2 regions of the Sinorhizobium sojae CCBAU 05684 genome follow, and region 2 is predicted to be linked to the other one. Evidence: predicted binding sites of a transcription regulator. Region 2 holds the regulator's gene; the other holds the start of a gene.
The links. The regulator PhoB, encoded in region 2, activates phosphate uptake and scavenging genes when phosphate is short. The targets are predictions, from matches to a motif close to TGTCATNNANCTGTCAT.
Positions count from the first base shown of each region.

Region 1: a site for PhoB is predicted at 2,961-2,977, ahead of SJ05684_RS04355 (esterase-like activity of phytase family protein). Genes of this name have one in related genera too.

Region 1 is NZ_CP023067.1:897,911-903,967, reverse strand. It holds gene SJ05684_RS04360 (MarR family winged helix-turn-helix transcriptional regulator) at 116-589, shown strand; gene SJ05684_RS04355 (esterase-like activity of phytase family protein) at 667-2,859, opposite strand; gene hbs (non-specific DNA-binding protein Hbs) at 3,161-3,433, opposite strand; gene lon (endopeptidase La) at 3,657-6,057, opposite strand, start outside.
Region 2 is NZ_CP023067.1:122,221-128,277, reverse strand. It holds gene SJ05684_RS00615 (aspartate aminotransferase family protein) at 70-1,269, opposite strand; gene SJ05684_RS00610 (GcrA family cell cycle regulator) at 1,687-2,205, shown strand; gene phoB (phosphate regulon transcriptional regulator PhoB) at 2,295-2,978, opposite strand; gene phoU (phosphate signaling complex protein PhoU) at 3,041-3,754, opposite strand; gene pstB (phosphate ABC transporter ATP-binding protein PstB) at 3,822-4,604, opposite strand; gene pstA (phosphate ABC transporter permease PstA) at 4,649-6,004, opposite strand; gene pstC (phosphate ABC transporter permease subunit PstC) at 6,001-6,057, opposite strand, start outside.

The sequences.
Region 1 (6,057 bases), 780 kb from region 2:
CTGCCGGTGTTCTCCTTAAGAATTGCCGGGTTTTTGTCGACAAACATGGCGATTGTCACTATCAATAGGGTTACTGCCATTTGACATGGCCCCTCAACATACAGCCATGATGGTCATGAAGAAGACATTCGACGTTTCCGACAAGCTGTTCGAACTCTACCACCGCATTCATCGTCTGGTGAACGAGTCGATGACGGAGGAAGGCGTCTCGCTTGCCCGAAGCAAGTTCCTGTTCTTCCTGAGCAAGCTCGGACCGTGCCGATCGACCGACATCGCCTGCGCCTTGAATTTCGCGCCGCGGACCGTGACCGAGGCGATCGACGGCCTGGAGCGCGACCGGCTGGTGATGCGCAAGCCCGACCCGGAAGACCGCCGCGCCAAGATCGTCTCGATCACCGACACCGGCCGGGCCGTGCTCGAGGCGGCGGAGCATCCGCGCAAGCAGTTGCTCGAGGAAATCTTCTCGGCGCTCGACGACGATCAGCTCGACCAGCTCTTCGAGATCGTCAGCAAGCTCGTCGTGAAGACCGACGAGATCCGCAAGCGCAAGGAAGCGGCGGAGGAGCAGGAGATCGCTGCCGCACCGTGAAGGCCCGACTGTTTCGGTCGCAAGATGAAGAGGCCGGGATCTCATGTCCCGGCCTCGTCATTTCTTCTGGCGGTCGCTTACATCGCGTTGATGGCACCGATGGAGAAGAACAGGGTTTCGCCTGAGGAATCGTCGACGCCATCATTGTCGGTGACGACGTAACCGCTGCCGGCCGCGTCGACCGTGAAGCCCTCGACCTTGTCGACCACATAGCCGTTGAGCGCCTTCAGCTCCGGGATGAGATCCCGAACCTCTTCCTTCTTCACGACCGGCAGTTCGCCCCCGAGGGCGGCAGGCTTCAGCTCTGCAAGCGGCACGCGGTAGAGCTTCTTGGTCTTCGCCGCGGCGCCGATCAGATTGTCTCGTTCGACGACGTAGGCGAAGTCGCCATGGGCGGAAATCTCCGAGAGACCGATCCAGCCCTGCTCCGACTTGTCGAGCGGATAGCGGACCGCGCCCCACTCTCTGGTTGCAGGCCTGTAGGAGACGAGTTTCACGAAGCCTTTCTCGTCGTCCTTCCATTCGCGCTGCACCGCCATCCACAGGGTCAATTCGTCGCCTTCGCCGACGGCCGAAATGCCTTCGAAACCGAAACGGACCTCATTGGCCCTGAGTTCGGCCGGAGGCGCGATCTCCTGCTTGATCTCGCCCTTCTCGTTCACATGGAGGATCGCGTGACTGTAGAGCTTTTCCGAATTGCCTTCTGAAGCCAGCCAGAAGCCGCCTTCACCATCATTGGCGATACCTTCGATATCCAGCTTCTGGGCAGGCGCGCCGTCGCGGGTAATCACCAGCGCCTCGGTGATCAAGGCCGGCTTCTGCGTCGCGTCGATCGTGAAGATCGTCGGCCGTGACGTGTAGACGGAGTCGTTGACCGCGCGCAGGAAACCTGGCCTGTCCGGAACCGCGGCGAGGCCCGAAAGCGCCCCGAAACCGATCGGCACGCCATCCTTCTCTGCGGAACGTATCTGCGGATAGGCCGCCTCCCCCTCCCCTCGCTCGTAGATCATGACATGTGCGCGCGCACCGCCGTCCTCGATGAGGTCGACCTCGTTGGCGATCGCCAGCAGGTTACGCTGCGGAATGGCGACGGCACCCTCGGGCGAGATGCCGGACGGCAGGAGCTGCAGCAGTTCCGGTTCGGCGCCGGTGTCCTTGTAGACGCCGACGATCGATGAACGTTCCGAAAGGACGAAGAAGAGATCGTCGTCGCCGAAGCGTGCCGCTTCGAGGCCTTCCGGCTCGACGCCCTTGGCCGACGACCTCTTCTCCGGATAATGGCCGATCGCCGCGATAGCATGCTCGAGGCTCGGGCCGGATTCGAAGAGGACCTTGCCGCTCTTGTCGAAGACGGTGAAGCCGCGTGCGCCGCCCTCGTAATCACCCTCGTTGGCGACGACCAGACGCTGGTCACCGAGCCACTTCACCGCGTCGGGCTCGCGCTTGCGGCCGGCCTGTTCGCCGGTAAAGCCGATGGCGCCGTCACGCTTGACGTCGATGTTCTTGAGATCGACCTTGCCGGCGGAGAAATGCGCCTTCACCGCTGCGGACTTCCCGTCGATGATGACGATGTGATTGTTTTCCTGCAGGGTCAGGGCGATTTCGTCCTGGCCGTTGAAGGCGACGAATTCCGGTTCCGGATCGTCGCCGGCGACTTCGGCAAGGCCGGTCAGGGCCACGCGCTTGATCGATGCGCAGTCCGCAATGCCGTCCTTCAGCGACAGAATCATAAGATCACCCGCCGGCATCTGCGGGATCATGCCGTCATTGACTTCTTCGTCGCGCTCGTTCTCGATCGCAATGGCGGCGAGCGTCCCGTCCTTATTGACGGCGACGGAATCCGGCTGACCGCCGAGATCGCAGGTGGCATCCTGCTTTTTCGTCGCGAGATCGACCACGGCAAGCAGGCCCGAGGGATTGGTAAAGCTTTCGCTCGTGTTCACGGCCACCAGGACCTTGCCACCGGCGATCGCCACGGAGGTCGGTTCGCCATCGAAGGAAACGGTGCCGGCAGCGGCTGGCGCCCTGGCATCGGTAATGTCGATAAAGCCGATGCGCTTGCCGGGGCTATCGCTGTAGACGAGCGTGTTGCCGTCGTCGCTCGCCGTGATGATTTCGGCGGAGGTCGGCGCCTCGCGTTCGCCCTCGGGTAGGTTATCGGCGACCGCAAAGGATGCGATGCGGTTAAAGACCTGTTCGGCCCGAACGGCGGTTGCGGTCGATGCGGCAAGTGCAGCAGCCAAAGCTGCGGTGATGGAAAGTGCTTTCATTGATCTCCCTCCTTGTCGCGGCGCTCGCATTTGCGCCGCTGTGGCATCCGGAATCGGCCGGTTGCCTCACGCCCCGGATGGGAGGTTTTTGCAGCCGCCCTGTAACAGTCCGATGACAGCGGAGGAAAACTGAAAAGAGGCCCGGCTGGGCCGGGCCTCAATCAACCTGCCTGCACGCGCTTTCCAAAGAGAGCGCAAGAGGCAGAGGAACATGAACCTGTTGGGCCTGCAATCCGCAGCCACCACGCGGAAAAGCCGACCGGCGATCGCTCGGGTTCCGTCGGAACCCGGAAGCGCTCGATTAGTTGACGGCGTCCTTGAGGCCCTTGCCGGCCGTGAACTTCGGCACGTTGCGTGCCGGGATGTCAACTTCCGCACCCGTCGACGGGTTGCGGCCCTTGGAGGCTTCGCGGCGGGTCACGGAGAAGTTGCCGAAACCGACGAGGCGGATATCGCCGCCGTTCTTCAGTTCGCTCTGGATGGTCTCAAAAACTGCATCCACTGCAGAAGACGCATCGGCCTTGGAAAGACCGGCCTTCTCGGCGACGGCAGCCACGAGCTCATTCTTGTTCATGTTTCCACCCCTTTCATACTGGTTCGAAACGACTGTGCTTCTTAAGCCGGGGCGGCATGTGCTTCACCCACGTCTTGCCATTCCCAATTGCGCCTAATCCCTTGGAATGCAAGGCTTGCGGGCTGCTTTACAACAAAAAAGACCGGCGAAATGCCGGTCTTTTTTGATTTTTTGGTCAAACTGCGCCACGCGGGACACAGTCCCGTGCCGCTTTCGACATCTGTCAGTGGGCGATCGACGCCCCCGCCTCGTCCTGCGAATCGACCGAAGCAATGGAGGCGGCCTCGTTCGACGCATCCCATTCGATCGGCTCGGGGCGCCGGATCAGAGCGTGTTCCAGTACCTCGCCCATCCGCGAAACGGGGATGATTTCGAGGCTGTTCTTCACGTTGTCCGGGATCTCGGCGAGGTCCTTGGCGTTCTCTTCCGGGATCAGCACCTTCTTGATGCCGCCGCGCAGGGCCGCCAGCAGCTTCTCCTTCAGGCCACCGATCGGCAGGACGCGACCGCGCAGCGTGATCTCGCCGGTCATCGCCACATCCTTGGAAATCGGGATGCCGGTCATGACCGAGACGATCGCCGTCGCCATGGCGACGCCCGCCGATGGGCCATCCTTCGGCGTCGCGCCTTCGGGCACGTGCACGTGGATGTCGCGCTTGTCGAAGAGCGGCGGCTCGATGCCGAAATCGATCGCACGCGAGCGGACATAGGATGCCGCCGCCGAAATCGATTCCTTCATGACGTCGCGCAGGTTGCCGGTGACCGTCATGCGGCCCTTGCCCGGCATCATCACGCCTTCGATCGTCAACAGCTCGCCGCCGACCTCGGTCCAGGCGAGACCGGTGACCACTCCGACCTGATCGTCGCGCTCGGCTTCGCCATGGCGATAGCGCGGCACCCCGAGATAGTCATGGACGTTTTCCGCCGTCACCTCGACCTTCTTGGTCCTGCCCTTGAGGATCTCGGTCACCGCCTTGCGCGCAAGCTTCATCAGCTCGCGTTCGAAATTGCGGACGCCCGCTTCCCGCGTATAGGTCTGGATGACCGCCATCAGCGCGCCGTCAGTAACAGAGAACTCGTTCGGCTGCAGCGCATGATCGCGGATCGCCTTCGGCAACAGGTGCCGCTTGGCGATCTCCCGCTTTTCCTCTTCGGTGTAGCCGGCGATGCGGATGACTTCCATGCGGTCCATCAGCGGCGGCGGAATGTTCAGCGTGTTCGCCGTAGTGATGAACATCACGTTGGAAAGGTCGTATTCGACTTCGAGATAGTGATCCATGAAGGTCGAGTTCTGTTCCGGATCGAGCACCTCGAGCAGCGCTGAAGACGGATCGCCGCGGAAGTCCTGGCCCATCTTGTCGATCTCATCGAGCAGAAAGAGCGGATTGGATTTCTTCGCCTTCTTCATCGACTGCACGACCTTGCCCGGCATGGAGCCGATATAGGTCCTGCGGTGACCTCGGATCTCGGCTTCGTCGCGCACGCCGCCCAGCGCCATGCGGATATATTCGCGGCCGGTCGCCTTGGCGATCGACTTGGCGAGCGAGGTCTTGCCGACGCCGGGAGGGCCCACAAGGCACAGAATCGGGCCTTTGATCTTCGCGGAACGGGCCTGCACGGCCAAATACTCGACAATGCGCTCCTTGACCTTATCGAGGCCGAAATGGTCGGCGTCGAGCACCTTCTCGGCGTGGTTGAGGTCGGTCTTGATCTTGGACTTCTTGCCCCAGGGCAGGCCCAGGAGCCAGTCCAGATAGTTGCGCACGACCGTCGCTTCCGCCGACATCGGGCTCATCTGGCGCAGCTTCTTCAGTTCCGCGTCAGCCTTCTCGCGCGCTTCCTTGGAAAGCTTCGTCTTGGAGATGCGCTCTTCGATTTCGGCCATCTCGTCGCGGCCGTCCTCGCTGTCGCCCAACTCCTTCTGAATCGCCTTCATCTGTTCGTTGAGATAGTACTCGCGCTGCGTCTTCTCCATCTGGCGCTTGACGCGCGAGCGGATGCGCTTCTCGACCTGCAGCACCGAGATCTCGCCTTCCATGAAGCCGAGCGCCTTTTCGAGGCGCATCTTGACGCTGGTGGTCTCCAGCATCTCCTGCTTCTCGACGATCTTGATCGAAAGGTGCGAGGCCACAGTGTCGGCGAGCTTGGAGTAGTCGTCGATCTGGCTTGCGACACCGACGACTTCGGGAGAAATCTTCTTGTTCAGCTTCACATAGCTCTCGAATTCCGAGACGACCGAGCGGCTCAGAGCCTCGATCTCCACCGGATCTTCTTCCGGCTCGCGCAGCGCATGGGCCACCGCTTCGTAGAAATCGTCCCGTTGCGTATAGTGATCGATCTCAGCGCGCGCCCGCCCCTCGACGAGGACCTTGACGGTGCCGTCGGGGAGTTTCAAGAGCTGCAAGACATTGGCGATCGTTCCCACCTGGTAGATCGCAGAAGGCTCCGGATCGTCGTCCGTCGCGTTGATCTGTGTCGCCAGCATGATCTGCTTGTCAGTGCCCATGACTTCTTCAAGCGCGCGGATCGATTTCTCGCGACCGACGAAGAGCGGCACGATCATGTGCGGGAACACAACGATGTCACGCAGCGGCAAAACCGGATAGGTCGCGCTCTCAGTCGCC
Region 2 (6,057 bases):
GTCTGTATTTCCTGTCGTAATTCCCTAGTCATGTGGCCCCGGCGCCCGCCGGAGCGGCTCGTCGCAGCCTCAAGCGGCGGCTGTGCCGCCTGCGGCCCTCACTGCCTCGGCGGCGCGCTCGACCCGCGCGAGCCCCTCCCTTGCCTCAGCCGCCGTGACGATCAGCGGAGGCAAGAGGCGCAGTACGTTTTCGCCGGCCGGAACCGCGAGCAACCTTTCGGCCCGGATCGCCTTCAGAAGGTCGGTGGAGGGCACTTTCGCCTTGATGCCGAGCATCAGGCCGTCGCCGCGGACCTCTTCGATAACGTCGGGGAAGCGATCCTTGAGCGAAGCGAGCCCTTGGCGGAAGACGAGTGCGACGTCGCGCACATTGTCGAGGAAGCCCTCGGCAAGGACCACGTCGAGCACCGCGTTGCCGACGGCCATCGCCAGCGGATTGCCGCCATAGGTCGAGCCGTGCGTGCCGGCCAACATGCCTGCGGCGGCCGCCTCCGTCGCCAGGCATGCGCCGAGCGGAAAGCCGCCGCCAATCCCCTTGGCGACGGCCATGATGTCGGGCCGGATGCCTGCCCACTCATAGGCGAAGAGCTTGCCGGTGCGGCCCACACCGCACTGCACTTCATCCAGGATCAACATGAGGCCGAATTCGTCGCAGAGGGCACGCAGCTCCTGCAGGAACTCCTTTGACGCCAGACGCACCCCACCCTCGCCCTGGATAGGCTCGACCAGGATCGCCGCGGTCTCGTCGTTGATCGCGCTCTTGACGGCGGCGATGTCCCCGAACGGCACCTGATAGAAGCCGGGCGCCTTCGGTCCGAAGCCTTCGATGTATTTCTGCTGACCGCCGGCGGCGATCGTAGCGATGGTGCGGCCGTGGAAGGCCCCCTCGAACGTGATGATATGGAACCGCTCCGGATGACCCTTGGCGAAATGGTAGCGGCGCGCCGTCTTGATCGCACACTCTAGCGCCTCGGCGCCCGAATTGGTGAAGAACACCCGGTCGGCGAAGGTGACCGCCGTCAGCCGCCGCGCAAGGCTTTCCTGCCCCGGAACGTCATAGAGATTGGAAACGTGCCAGAGTTTCTCCGCCTGGGCCTTCAGCGCCTCGACGAGATGCGGATGGGCATGGCCGAGCGAGTTGACGGCGACTCCGGCGGCGAAATCGAGATAGCGCGTCCCGTCTTCGGCGACCAGCCAGACGCCCTCACCTCGCTCGAAACGCAACGGCGCGCGCAAATAGGTGTCGTAGAGCGGCGTTGTTGCGGCCATTTGGGCTTCTCCTTCCTCGGCATCACTATCGGACTGTTCGATTGTCTGCCTGAAAAAAATCAAAATGCCGCCTTTCGGCGGCGCTGGCACTATTCCTATTTCGCAGCGCAATGTCAACAAAACCAAGGCCTGCGGCCGCTCGGGGAGAGCAGATTCCGTAGTGCGAAAAATTCGCGTCACGGGGCTTGCAAAAATGCAACTATGAGACAGCAAGTTGGGGAAAACTGCGAAATCGATTCGGCGCGATTCCAGCGACTCTTGCCACGGAGTCACCCTGCCGGTAGGTTAAGATTTAATTACTAGACGCATGCGGCGGACCTAGTCACCAAAATGGTTATCGCGTTGTAACTCCAGGTTTTTTCTGGGGGGACGGTGATGGATTCTGCCATCCCAACGCCGAGAACGGGGAGTGCAGATATGAACTGGACGGACGAGCGGGTCGAGAAACTGAAGAAGCTGTGGTCCGAGGGCCTGAGCGCCAGCCAGATTGCGGCGCAATTGGGCGGCGTCAGCCGCAATGCCGTCATCGGCAAGGTACACCGGTTGAGCCTGCCGGGCCGCGCAAAGGCGGGAGGGACCACCACGCCCGCGCGTCCCAAGCGGACGACCTCGGCGCCGCGTGCACCGAACTACGCCGCTCGCGCCGTCACCCGCACTGTCGCCCGCCCTTCCGGTGCGACGGTCCTCAAAGAAGAGGTCGCCGTCGACCTGGTGGCCGAACAGGAATTCGAACTCGCAGCGAATATCGTCGTGCCGATGTCGCGCCGCTTGGAGCTGACGCAGCTCACCGAGCGGACGTGCAAGTGGCCGATCGGTGATCCGCTGAAGGAGGAGTTTCACTTCTGCGGCAACGACTCGCCGGAATCCTCGCCCTATTGCAGCTATCATGCGCGGCTTGCCTACCAGCCTTCGGCGGAACGCCGGCGCATCCGCTGACGTTCGATCTCGAAAAATCTCGATCACGAAGCAACGCTGAAAGGGCCCCACGGGCCCTTTTTTCTTGGCAACTCGCATTGAATTGGAGCCTACCCTTCGAGCGAATAACCGGCGCCGCGCACCGTCCTGATCACGTCGGGCATGTTTGAAAAGTTCAGCGCCTTGCGCAGGCGGCCGACATGGACGTCGACCGTGCGCTCGTCGACGTAGATGTCATGGCCCCAGACGCCGTCTAGCAGTTGTGAGCGGGAGAACACCCGTCCCGGCGAAGACATGAGGAACTCAAGCAGCCGGAACTCCGTCGGTCCGAGCCGGACCTCGCGGCTGCGGCGATGGACGCGATGCGTCTCGCGATCGAGTTCGATGTCGCCGCAGCGAAGCACCGTCGACAGGACCTCCGGTTTGGCGCGCCTGAGCATCGCCTTGACCCGCGCCATCAGTTCCGGCGTCGAAAATGGTTTGACGACATAGTCGTCGGCGCCGGTTGCGAGCCCCCGCACGCGCTCGCTCTCCTCGCCGCGCGCCGTCAGCATGATGATCGGCAAACGCTCCGTTTCCGGCCTTTGTCGGAGCCTGCGGCAAAGCTCGATGCCGGAGACGCCTGGCAACATCCAATCGAGGATCAAGAGGTCGGGCAGCCGTTCCTGCAGGCGGATTTCAGCCTCGTCGCCGCGAAGGATCGTATCGACCTCGAAGCCTTCGGCTTCGAGGTTGTAGCGCAGCAATACGCTCAATGCTTCCTCGTCTTCAACAACAGCTATCTTCGGCAACATCTAAGCTACAACTCCTTGCCTCAATCCATCAGTTGAAAGGCGCCCCCCTCTCCTTCTCCGCTTCAGTCTGTCACCGACCCCATTGTCGCTGTCGTATCGTCCTTCGGCCGCTCGCCCTGCGGCTGGGCACCAGTCGCCATATAGTAGATCGTCTCGGCAATATTGGTCGCATGGTCGCCGATCCGCTCGATGTTCTTGGCGCAGAAAAGAAGATGCGTGCAAGGTGTGATGTTGCGCGGGTCCTCCATCATATAGGTGAGCAATTCCCGGAAAAGCGACGTGTAGATCGCATCGATCTCTTCGTCCCGCTGGCGGATGCTGTTTGCCTTCTCCGGCGAGCGGGAAGCAAAGACGTCAAGTACTTCCTTGAGCTGGACCAGAGCGAGTTCGGCCAGATGCTCAAGGCCCCGCGCGAGCTTGCGCGGAATTCCAGAGCCGGCTACCGCGATCACGCGCTTCGCCGTGTTCTTGCCAAGATCGCCGACGCGCTCCAGGTCGGCCGCAATGCGGATGGAGCCCATGATTTCGCGCAGGTCCGCGGCCATGGGCTGGCGCTTGGCTATGGTGACGATCGCCTTCTCGCCGATCTGGCGTTCGGCCTCGTCGAGCATGGCATCGTCCGAAATGACCTTCTGGGCGAGCGCCAAGTCGGAATTGACCAGTGCCCGCACGGAGTCGGCCACCATTTGCTCGGCCAGCCCACCCATCTCGGAGATACGGCGCGTGAGATACTTCAACTCTTCGTCGAAGGCGGACATGATGTGTGGATGAGTCATCTTCTATTCCTCGGGAACGCGCTCGATCGGTTCCAACAGGTTAGCGGGCGTATGCGAGCGGTTCCGCTTAGCCGAACCGGCCCATGATGTAGTCCTGCGTGCGTTGGTCGTCCGGATTGGTGAAGATCTTATCGGTGTCGTCCACTTCAACCAGATTGCCAAGGTGGAACATCGCCGTACGCTGCGACACGCGTGCCGCCTGCTGCATCGAGTGGGTTACAATAACGATGGTGAAGTTCTCGCGAAGCTCGTGGATCAGTTCCTCGACCTTGGCGGTGGCGATCGGATCAAGTGCCGAGCAGGGTTCATCCATGAGGATGACTTCCGGGCTGACGGCGACGGCGCGAGCAATGCAAAGGCGCTGCTGCTGGCCGCCGGAGAGGCCGGTACCCGGAGCGTCCAGGCGATCCTTCACTTCGTTCCAAAGGCCGGCTTTCTGAAGGGCGGAGGCGACAATGTCATCGAGGTCCGACTTCCTGGAGGCCAGGCCGTGTATGCGTGGACCGTAGGCGACGTTTTCGTAGATCGACTTCGGGAAGGGGTTCGGCTTCTGGAAGACCATGCCGACCTTGGCGCGCAACTGCACCGGATCCACCTTCGGATCGTAGATATCTTCGCCGTCAATTGCGATATGGCCCTCGACCCGGCAACTGCTGATCGTGTCGTTCATCCGATTGATGCACCGCAGGAAGGTCGACTTGCCGCAACCGGACGGGCCGATGAAGGCGGTTACGGAGCGGGGATGTATCTCGATGTCGACGTCCTTAATGGCGTGTTTGTCGCCATAATAGACCTGCACACCGCGGGCGGAAATCTTCGATGGGTTCATGGTGGCAGCCTTCGTCTTCATCGTCGTAGTCATAGCGGACATATTGTTCATCATAGCGCTCCTTTCTACCAGCGACGCTCGAAGCGGCGGCGAAGTATGATTGCAATCAAGTTCATTGCGACCAGGAACACCAGCAGCACGATGATTGCACCCGAAGCACGCTCCACGAAGGCAGGGTCGCCGCGCTGCGTCCAGTTATAGACCTGAACCGGCAAGGCGGAAGCCGGGTCGAAAAAGCCTTCCGGCGGCGCTGCGGGATATTCGCGAACGAAGGCGACCATGCCGATCAGCAGCAGCGGTGCCGTTTCGCCGAGGGCCTGGGCAAGACCGATGATCGTACCGGTCAGGATTCCCGGCATGGCGAGCGGCAGAACGTGGTGAAACACGGACTGCATCTTCGATGCACCGACGCCGAGTGCGGCGTCACGGATCGAGGGCGGCACTGCCTTCAGCGCAGCGCGCGTGGCAATGATGATCGTCGGAAGAGTCATCAGAGTGAGCACGAGACCGCCGACGATCGGAGCCGATTGAGGCAGCCCGACGAAGTTGATGAACACCGCCAGACCGAGGATACCGAAGACGATCGAGGGGACGGCGGCAAGGTTCGCAATATTGACCTCGATGAGATCGGTAAAGCGATTCTGCGGTGCGAACTCTTCGAGATATATCGAGGCAGCCACGCCGAGCGGCAGCGACAGGACCAGCACGATCAGCATCATGTAAGCCGAGCCGAGAATGGCTACGCCCAGACCGGACGCTTCGGGACGGGTGTCGGACGCGTCAGGCGCTGTGAAGAAATCCCAGTTGAATTTTGTAGTGAGAATCCCGGCCTGCCTCAGCTCGTCGGCGAGCATCAGCTGCTCCGGGGAGACGTTCCGGTCGAGCTGCGCGCTTTCCATCGTCACGCGGTCCTTGTAGTACCCGTCGATACGGCCCGAGGCGAGGAGATCGAAAGACACTGTGTCGCCGATGACCGACGGATCCGCGATCACATAGCGGCGCAGGTTGGCCGGGGCTTCCTTGGAAATTAGTTCGGACGCGCCCTTGGCGTTCAAGCCCTCGATGGAAATGCCCTTTGCAGCCATGGCGTCGGTCAGCGCTTTCTGGATCAGGGGCGCGTAAGAAAAGGTGGTGACCTTGGCGATAGCCTCAGGATCGCGATTGCCCTGCTTGTCCAGCTTGGCCGGATCGAGGTAGACGTCCAGAGTGACGTAGGTCTGCCGGAAGGCAGACAGTCCGTTCGAGAGAATGGATGCCAGCAGCCCGACGAGCGCGAGAATGCTGATCGCAACCGCGATCTTGCCCATCAGCCGAAACCGGGCTTCCGCCGCATGGCGCCGGCGGGTCCGCGCGTCTACAGTCAGGATAGACTTTGACCGCGATACTGTCTCGCGATTGGCTGAAACGGAGACGTCGGTCATTCGTACTGCTCCCGGTATTTGCGAACGATGTAGAGGGCGAGCACGTTAAGCCC